Regions from separate parts of the Cupriavidus sp. 01L46 genome, predicted to be linked through region 1. Evidence: predicted binding sites of a transcription regulator. Region 1 holds the regulator's gene; each other region holds the start of a gene.
What was found. The regulator FNR, encoded in region 1, switches genes on or off when oxygen is low (the NO sensors DNR and NnrR bind a similar motif). The targets are predictions, from matches to a motif close to TTGATNNNNATCAA.

Region 2: the regulator FNR is predicted to act here: its motif matches at 1,802-1,815, upstream of AC1DS3_RS00820 (OmpW/AlkL family protein).
Region 3: the regulator FNR is predicted to act here: its motif matches at 2,099-2,112, upstream of hemN (oxygen-independent coproporphyrinogen III oxidase).

What each region holds. Positions count from the first base shown of each region.
Region 1 covers NZ_JBFTSF010000382.1:1,677-4,950, reverse strand. Annotated here, with positions in the region: gene AC1DS3_RS34845 (sulfite exporter TauE/SafE family protein) at 451-1,215, opposite strand; gene fnr (fumarate/nitrate reduction transcriptional regulator Fnr) at 1,514-2,239, shown strand; gene AC1DS3_RS34835 (hypothetical protein) at 2,326-2,571, opposite strand; gene AC1DS3_RS34830 (membrane protein) at 2,574-2,792, opposite strand; gene ccoG (cytochrome c oxidase accessory protein CcoG) at 2,863-3,274, opposite strand, start outside.
Region 2 covers NZ_JBFTSF010000001.1:188,928-192,201, reverse strand. Annotated here, with positions in the region: gene leuA (2-isopropylmalate synthase) at 1-1,496, shown strand, start outside; gene AC1DS3_RS00820 (OmpW/AlkL family protein) at 1,879-2,523, shown strand; gene AC1DS3_RS00815 (HD-GYP domain-containing protein) at 2,576-3,271, opposite strand.
Region 3 covers NZ_JBFTSF010000002.1:12,310-15,583, forward strand. Annotated here, with positions in the region: gene AC1DS3_RS00985 (c-type cytochrome) at 1-365, shown strand, start outside; gene hemN (oxygen-independent coproporphyrinogen III oxidase) at 429-1,859, opposite strand; gene AC1DS3_RS00995 (ABC transporter substrate-binding protein) at 2,266-3,274, shown strand, end outside.

The sequences.
Region 1 (3,274 bases):
CTTCTTCTATTGCATCGGGTGCCGGACCTGACCGGCAGGAGATCGCCCGGCCACCGGCTTTATCTGCCAGTCGACGGAGCCCTTGCGTCGCGCCTTCCCCCTGATGTGGCGGACCTGTCCGGCGCGGCGTCTATCATCGAACGCGCCGGGTGCAAGAAAATACGGATATCGGGCCTGCTGGCCTATTTCACCCCGCCCTGCCGTAGCTGGTCTTTTGAACCGAATCTTGTGAACCGGACGGCGGATGGGGAACGGTCCCTGGCGCTGATGCCTGCCTTGGTGTTCCTGGCATGCATCCCTGAGCAGCGGATGCTACCTGACGATGCCACGATGAAGTACGCTGCGCGATATCGCTGTTCTTGCGATTGTATGGCATTCCCTGGCAAACCTGCAACCGATTCGCACAGCTACCTCAGCAAGGAAGTGACAGATACACCACGAAACAGCGCTTCAGAAGACCAGACAGAATCCGTGCGCGGCAAGCGTCTCAGGCAAAAGCAGCGCGCGCGCCACCCCGGCCAAGCCAAAGGCCACCACCGCAAGGCCAGCGCCAGCCCGCAACGCCGGGCGCCGCGAAAGCTGCCTGAGATAGCCGGACAGGCCCGAGATCACCAGCAGATTCGGCAGGGTGCCCAGGCCAAACACGGCCATCACCAGCGCGCCCGACGCGGCATTGCCGGCCAGCAATGCCATGGCAAGGGCGCCGTACACCATGCCGCACGGGACCAGCCCCCAGGCCAGCCCCATGCCGTAGCGGCGCAGCAACRGGCCCTGCCCCTGCGCCCGGGCCGCAGCCGGCAAGCGCGCCCCGACGGCGCCAAGGCCGCGCAGCAAGCCGCCCGCGCCACGGGCGGCGAGCCGCTCCAGCCAACCCGTACCCATGGTGCGCCCGCGCAACATCCACAAGCCCGACAACACCAGCATCACACTGCCGATCCCAAACAGCCAGCGCTGCAGCGGCAGGTACTGCGCCCCCCAGACGCCAGCGCCCAGGGCGCCCAGCAAGGCCCCCAGCACCGCATACATGCTAAGCCGCCCGGCATGCATGACAAGCAGTTCCAGCAACCAATGGCCGGGACGCCGGAGCACCGTGGCAGGCACGCGCGCAACGCCGCCCTGCTCCGCCGCCAGCGCGATCCCGCCGCACATGGCGGCGCAGTGCACGCCGCCCAGCAAAGCCAGGGTAAATACGCTGATAAGCACGCCTATGGTCAACTTCTCCTCCCAATCACACAATCGCAACGTCCGGCGCGGTAAAATGCGTCGAACGCGCCCCCGCAGCTCCAAGAGGCGCTATCAACATGAGGCCTTGCGCCCGCGCACACCAGCGCGCTCGCACAACATGACGACGGGCACGGCAAGCCGCGCTGCACAGATAGCGCACTGCCGCAAGACCCGCGCGCCAGGCCGATGTGGATGGCGCTTCCAATCGACGACTCTCAACGTCAAGCTCTCAACTCAATGCGCCTGCCACATCGCGCTTGATTGACTGCGCTAAACCGACAGGCCCCAATTGCTCACCACCATTCCCATTACCGAGATGTCGCCCCGCTGCTCCACTTGCTCGCTCGGCCAGCTCTGCCTGCCCGTCGGCATGTCGCAGCAGGACCTCGAAAAGATGGATACGCTGGTCCAGGACCGGGTGCGCGTACGCAAGGGCGAAACCCTGTACCGCCTCGGCGATCCTCTCACCGCCGTCTACGCGATCCGCTTCGGCACGCTCAAGACCCACCTGACAATGGAAGACGGCCGCTCGCAGATCACGGGCTTCCACCTTCCCGGCGAAGTCGTCGGCCTTGACGGCCTCGGCGAGATGCAGCACGCGTCGGATGCCACCGCGCTGGAAGATACCGAAGTCTGCGTGGTGCGCTTCGGCGATCTCCAGACGTTGTCCAACGTCCTGCCTTCCCTGCAGCACCAGTTCATGCGCCTGATGAGCAAGGAGATCTCGCAGGACCAGGTCATGTTGATCACACTCGGATCGATGCGCGCCGAGGAGCGGCTTGCCGCTTTCCTGATCAACCTGTCCGAGCGCTTGTCCGCGCGCGGCTATTCGGCCTCCGAGTTCGTGCTGCGCATGAGCCGCGAGGAAATCGGCAGCTACCTGGGGCTCAAGCTCGAAACCGTCAGCCGCCTGTTCTCGCGCTTTGCGGAAGCCGGCCTGATCCAGATCCGCCAGCGGCACGTCAAGCTGGTCGACATGGTGGGGATCAAGCAGATCGTCAACAAATCCTGCTGACGTGCTCGTCGCGGGCCGCCCTCGCCCGCGGCGGCACGCCGCGATGCCGCGCCTGCTGGCCTGAACCGGCAAGGCGCGCATCGCAATCACTCCAGCTCGTCCGTGTCCGCCAGCCGCGTGGGCATGGTGTACAGCGTCAAGCCGCTCGACAGCGCGCACAGCACCCACGCGATCAGGAAGCCCACGGTGTAGACCGCCTCCCGCGATGCATCGACCGGCTGGCCGAAGAAGCGCAGGTCGCCGGGATCGACCATGGAGAATACCAGCGCGGTGGTCAGCCCGGCGACCAGGAAAGCGGGCCACAGCACCCACATCAGCCAGCGTAGTCTCATGATCACCTCGCTTGCGCCGCGACCGGCGCTGCCTGGCGTGCCGCGCTGCCCGCCTTCTCGACCACCAGGCCGTGGCGCGCCACCCCTTCCTCAATGGGTGGATCCGGGTGGGTCATAGCCAGCCAGATCGTGACCCCGCAGGCCACCATGGCCACGAACGGCCCACTCATCAGCAGCCACGGCCATGGCTCCTTCCACCAGGGATTGCTTTGCTGCGTCATCTGGCCTCCTCCTCTAGATCTAGATCCCGTATGTTGCGTACGGATTGGTGCATCCAGCGTCCCCGCCGCCTCATAGATTGCGCGGCACGATAAAGCTGGTGCTCTGTCGAATCTCTGCGCCATGGCTGCCCGCGCCCTCGTCGGGCACCGCGGTGACCGTGACCTCGATCTTGTGCGTGCCCTGCGCCGCGGACTCGATCGGCACGCGCACCCGGATGGGAATCAGGCGATTGGATGTGGGTTCCAGGTTGCCGGCAGCGTGATCATATTCCACGGCCAGGCCCTTGAGCTCGCCGCTGCCCGCGCTGACGGCGACGCGCATCGGTGCCTCGGTCGTGTTGATCAGCTGCAGCCGGTACACGTTCTCGATCCAGCGCCCTTCCACCTCACGCCCCAGCGCGCCGCGGTCGCGGATGATATCGACCTTGAGCGGCGTGCGCATGGCCAGCGAGGCCATGAAGCCGGCGACCAGCGCCAGCCAT
Region 2 (3,274 bases), on a different contig from region 1:
AGATCGAGGTGGCGTTTCCCTCTGCCTCGCAGACCGATTTCGATTTCGTGCGGATGCTGATCGAGGAAGACCGCATCCCGGACGACGTGACCATCGTGGTGCTGACCCAGGCGCGCGAAGACCTGATACAGCGCACCATCGAATCCGTGCGCGGCGCCGCGCGCGCCGTGGTGCATCTCTACAACCCCATCGCCCCTGCGTTTCGCCGCATCGTGTTTGGTGCAAGCCGCGAGGAGGTCAAGGAGATCGCGCTGGCGGGCACCCGCCTGATCAAGGCGCTGACCGACGGCATGCCCGAGACGGCATGGAGCTACGAATACTCGCCCGAGACCTTCAGCATGACCGAGCTGGATTTCTCGCTCGAGGTTTGCGATGCGGTATCCGCGATCTGGCAGCCTAGCGCCACGCGCCCGCTCATTCTCAACCTGCCGACCACGGTGGAATGCAGCACGCCCAATATCTTCGCCGACCAGATCGAATGGATGCACCGGCATCTTGCACGGCGCGCGGACATCGTACTGTCGGTGCACCCGCATAATGACCGTGGCACCGCGGTGGCAGCCGCCGAACTTGCCGTGATGGCCGGCGCCGATCGCGTGGAAGGCTGCTTGTTTGGCAATGGCGAGCGCACCGGCAATGTCGACCTGGTGACGCTGGCGCTGAATCTCTACACGCAGGGCGTGGACCCCGGGCTCGATTTTTCCGACATCGATGAAGTGCGCCAGTGCGTGGAGGATTGCAACCAGCTCCCCGTGCATCCGCGCCACCCGTATGTGGGCGACCTCGTCTTCACGGCCTTCTCCGGCTCGCACCAGGATGCGATTCGCAAGGGCTTCGCGCAGCAGAAGGCGGATGCGATCTGGGAGGTGCCTTACCTGCCGATCGATCCGGCCGACCTTGGCCGCAGCTACGATGCGGTGATCCGCGTGAACAGCCAGTCCGGCAAGGGCGGCATGGCTTACCTGCTCGAACAGGTGCACGGCATCTATATGCCGCGCCGCCTGCAGATCGAGTTCAGCCGCGCGGTGCAGTCGATGACCGACGAGAGCGGGCTCGAAGCCAGCGCCGATGACTTGTATGGCTTGTTCAAGCGCGAGTATCTCGAAGATGAGGCGCCGCTGCGCTATGTGGGCCACCAGATGGTGTCCGGCAGCGACGGCCAGGTTGAGATCGAAGTGGCGCTGCTGCGCGATGGCGAAGCGCTCAGCGCGCGCGGCCGGGGCAACGGCCCGATCGATGCGTTTGTCAGCGGCCTCAAGGGTGCGCTGGACATGCCGGTGCGCGTGATGGATTACCACGAGCACGCGCTGTCAAGCGGCGCCAATGCTGCCGCGGCCTGCTATGTGGAAGTGCGGGTAGGAGACTCCGCCACGGGCTTCGGCGCCAGCATCGACGCCAGTATCGTCACGGCATCGCTCAAGGCCGTGGTGTCGGGCGTGAACCGCCACCTGCGTGCAGCCGGCCAGCCGCGGCGCGAGCAAGCCCTGGCCGATTGATGCCGCCCGCGTCCGGACCCAAGGCCTCGGCGCAGAAAAACCGGTGTGCCCCGCCCCCACGGGGCACACCCGGAAAGACGCCCTTGCGGGACGCCCACGACATGCTCGTTGCTTGACTGTGTGCACAGCGTAAAGCGGGCGCAAACTTGCTGCCACGAATATTTGCGCATGTCCTTAGAAGCCCGGCCCGGGATTGGAAATGCGAAAGCGCGCTGCGCGGCTCGCGCGCAAGCACCCCGGCGCGAGCGGGGACTGTCGCAACGCGGCGACGCATGCGCGTGTGCGCGCCACCGATGCCCATCTTCTTGCTCTCGGTCAAGGCTCGACCGGAAACGCTGCGCCACACTGTGCGTGAAGTTTCCTAAAACACGAGCCAACCATCATGAAGAAGCACCTGCCTACCCGTCTGTGCACCACCGCCATTGCTACCCTTGCCGTGCTCAGCGCCGTTGCCGCAACGCCCGCTGCTGCTGCCGATGAAGCGCAGGGCAACTGGATGGTGCGCCTGCGCGGCACCTATCTCGACATGGCCGGCAAGTCCGACCCGATCGGCGGCGTTGGCGCCTCGGACCGCATCACGGTCAACAACAAGTGGATTCCGGAACTCGATGTCACCTACTTCTTCACGCCGCACATCGCCGCCGAGCTGGTGCTGACCGTGCCGCAGAAGCAGAACGTCTACCTGGATGGCAACAAGATCGGCTCCTTCACCCATCTGCCGCCGACGCTGCTGGTGCAGTATCACTTCATTCCCAACGGCACCTTCCGCCCGTATATCGGCGCCGGCCTGAACTTCACGCGCATCTGGGGCGCCGACATTGCCAACAATTCGCTGTCGCTCGATAGCTGGAGCGTGGCGCCGGCCCTGCAGATCGGCATGGACTACAAGCTCACCAAGAACTGGTTCCTCAATGCCGACGTCAAGAAGGTGTGGCTGTCGAGCGATGTGAAGGCGGCCGGCGTGAAGGTCTCGAACGTGAGCCTGGACCCGTGGCTGTTCAGCATGGGTGTGGGCTACCGCTTCTGACGAAACGCGGAACGGCACGCCACCGCACAACGAGCGCGCGGCTGATACCGCGTCAGGCTCTGGCTGGGCGCGGGATCTGCCGCAATGCGTTGCGATTCAAGCCATAGAAGCGCGCGACCACGGCCAGCTCCGGGCCAGCATCAAGCAGCGCTTGCGCTGATTGCCGGCTCTGCAGTATCTGCGGGATGTTGGCGAGAAAAACGCTCGCCACGCCCGGGTCGAAATGCGTGCCGGAACCTGCCGAGACAATCGACAACGCATCGTCGTCGCTCATGCCGGGACGATAGCAGCGCGACTCCGTCATGGCATCGAAGGCGTCGGCCAGCGCCACGATACGCGCGGCCAGCGGGATCTCCTTGCCGGCCAGGCCGCGTGGATAGCCCGTGCCATCGAAACGCTCATGGTGATGGTGCGCGACTTGCGCCGCCAGACGCATCAGCGCGTCCGCGCTGCCCGCAAGTATGTTCGCGCCGATCTCGGCATGCCGCTCGATCACCTGCCGCTCTTCAGGGAGCAGCTTGCCAGGTTTGAGCAGAATGGCATCGGGGATGGCGAGCTTGCCCACGTCGTGCGCCGGCGTGACGAGCCGTATGCGCTCGCAGTGCGCCGCATCCAGCCCGAGCAGATCGGCAAGGCAGGCGGCGATCGTCGCGGTGCGAACGAGATGGCCCGATGCATGCGGGTAACGCAAGCAGCCAGCGAGCGTCAGGCTGGCCAGCGTCATAACCGCATGGGGATTCGTAGTCATGGT
Region 3 (3,274 bases), on a different contig from region 1:
CCGCGCCCGCCGCCGCTCCGGCTACGGCTGCTGCCTCGGAGGCCGCGGCGCCTGCCGCAGCCGCTGCTCCGGCAGCGGCACCTGCAGCCGCAGCACCGGCTGCTGCAGCAGCCGCGCCGGCTTCCGCCGAAGTGGGCAAGAAGGTCTACGAACAAGTCTGCGCCGCCTGCCACGCAGCCGGTGTTGCCGGTGCGCCGAAGTTTGGCGACAAGGCAGCCTGGGCGCCGCGCCTGAAGGAAGGCATGGACGCCGTGCACGCCTTCGCCCTGAAGGGCAAGGGCGTGATGCCGCCGAAGGGCGGCTACGCCGGCCCCGACGGCGACGTGATGGCCGCAGTGGACTACATGGCCAACGCTTCGAAGTAAGCGCAAGCAGCTCTCAACAAAAAGCCCGCGGCATGCCGCGGGCTTTTTGCTTTCCGGTGTGGCTCAAACCACGCGCGAGTAGCGCGTTGGCATTGGCAAAGGCGTACCCGCATCAGCGCTCCGGATGGCAGCGGGCTCCGTGCGCCGGGCATCCTCGCGCAGGAAGCCGTCGAACACCATGGCCAGGCGGCGCACCAGCAAGCGCCCCAGCGGAGTCACCTCGATGCGGCCAGGCTCACAGCGCACCAGCCCGTCTTCGGCCAGCCGCGCCAGCTCCGCAAGCTCGTTGGCGAAGTGCACGGCAAAATCGATGCGGTGGCGCGCTTCGACCGCCGCCAACTCCAACACGCCATTGCACATCAGCGCGCCAATCACATCGCGCCGCAAGTGATCTTCGTCGCGCATGGCGAAGCCGCGCATCACCGGCAGCACGCCGGCGTCGAGGCCACTGTAGTAGTCATCGAGCGTGCGGGCGTTCTGCACGTAACGGCCCGCCACCGCGCCGATTGACGAAACGCCGAAGCCGAGCTGGTCATGGCCGGCATGGGTGGAATAGCCCTGGAAGTTGCGCTGCAGCCGGCCCTCGCGCTGGGCCACGGCGAGTGCGTCGTCCGGCAGCGCGAAGTGGTCCATGCCAATGTAGACATAGCCCGCGCCGGTCAACTGCTCGATCGTGCCGACCAGGATGTCGAGTTTTTCGGCGGCGGCCGGCAGTGCGCTTTCATCGATGCGCCGCTGCGGCTTGAACACGTGCGGCAGGTGCGCGTAGCTGTACACCGAGAGCCGGTCCGGGCGCATCGCCAGCACCTGCTCCACGGTGGCGGCAAAACGCGCCGTGGTCTGGTGCGGCAGGCCGTAGATCAGGTCCATGCTGACCGAGCGGAAACCCAGCCGGCGCGCGGCGTCGACGACCGCCTGCGTCTCTGCCAGCGATTGCACGCGGTGGATGGCGCGCTGGACCTCGGCGTCGAAATCCTGCACGCCCAGGCTGATGCGGTTGAAGCCGAGTTCCGCCAGCAGCGCCATCTGCGCGTCGCCGATGCGGCGCGGGTCGATCTCGATCGAGTGCTCGCCCTCGGGCAGCAGGTGAAAATGCTGGTGCAGCGCGTCCATGACGCGGCGCATCTCGGCGGGATCGAGGAAGGTCGGCGTGCCGCCGCCCCAGTGCGACTGCACCACCTCGCGCCGCGTGCCGAGCTGCTGCGCCACCAGTGCCATCTCGCGCGCCAGGTAGTCCACGTAGCGTGCGCTGCGGCGGTGGTCCTTGGTGATGATCTTGTTGCAGCCGCAGTAGTAGCAGATGTTCTCGCAAAACGGCACGTGCACGTACAGCGAGAGCGGCGCGGCGGCTTTGGCCGTGTTGGCGGCGTGGGTGGCATGGGTGGCGCTTGCAGCGCAATCGGCCAGCGCCTGCTGGTAGTCCTGCGCACCGAAGCCGCCGTGGAAGCGGTCCGCCGTCGGGTATGAGGTGTAGCGCGGGCCGTTGATATCCATGCGGCCCGCCAGCGCGCGAAAGTCCGACAAGGCATGCCGGTCCGGCGCGGCCGCGCTCCGTCCCGCCGGCTTGCCGGTGCAGGCGGCGCCGCAATTGCCGGAGCAGGTGCGGGATTGGCTCGATACGGCAATGGGGACGGACATTGCGTCGGGAAACGGGGCGGGGGCAGTCGCAGCCATGGAGCGGCCTTTGTCGTGGATTCGATGGCCCATCGTAGGGCGCGCCGCCCGCGCCTGCGTTGACCGGGGTCAAGCCGCGGCCCATGACATGCTGCGCGCCACGCACCGGAACATGCCCGGCGTCATGCCAGCGTCACCTGGGCCGTATAGGCTGCGCGGCGCTCTCCCCAATCATGCAATTCCTGCAATTCCTGCAATTGCTCTGCACCTGGCCTGGCGGATTCCCATGCACGCTTCTTCCCTGATCGCCAACCCCGCACGGCCGCCGCGCCGCCGGGTCCTGGCCGCACTTGGCAGCGCCATGCTGGCGCCCGCCTCCTTGCTGGCGCAGGCGCCGCCGCGTCGCCCGCTGGTGATCGGCCACCTGGTGGACCGGGGCGGCGCCCAGGCCGATCTGGCGCGCGACTACCTGGCGGGGGCCAAAGTGATGTTCGATGCGGCCAACGCCGGTGCGCGTGAACCGCGCGTGGTGCATGTGGTGCGCGAGGTCGACGCCGATCCGCGCGCGGCCACCGCGCAGGCGCTGTCGCTGGTCGACGGGGAGCGGGCTGAATTGCTGTTCGGCCCCAGCGATGCCCTGCTGCCGGTGCTGGCCGCCTCGCCCGAGCTGGCCCGGCGCGGCGTGCAGATCGTGGCGCCGTTGTCGGGGCTGTCGCTCGCGGCGGATCACGTCTGGTACACGCGGGCCGACTACCGCAGCGAACTAGATGCGGCCATCCGGCAGTTGCGCAGCTATGGCCTCAAGCAGCTGGTGCTGGCCGTGGTGCCCGATTTTGYGGCCGGCAGCCTGGCTAGCGGCACGCCCTGGCGGCGCCAGGCCGAGCAGGAGGCGGGGCTGCAGGCACTCACGCTGGATGCAGGCCGGGGCAGCGACGCCAGCGCGGTGGCGCTACGCATCGCCGCCGCGCGCCCGGCCGCGGTGATCGTGGCGGGCGATACGCTGGCCTACGGCAATCTTGGCCGCGCGCTGGCGGCGCGGGGCTGGTATGGCTTCCTGGTGGGCTTGTCGGCGGTCAATTCGCTGGCGGCACGCGAGATTCTTGGCGCCGGCTACACCGGCGGCATCGTGCTGACGCAGATCGCCCCGGGGCCGCAGGACCTGACCCTGCGCGTGGTCAAGGAGCACGTGAGCCGGATGAAGCAGTTCCTTGACGAGCCCCCCTCGCCGGCCACCCTAGCCGGCTATATTGGCGCGGCCTGGCTGGTGCGCACGGCGCTGGCCGCGCCGCGCGGGG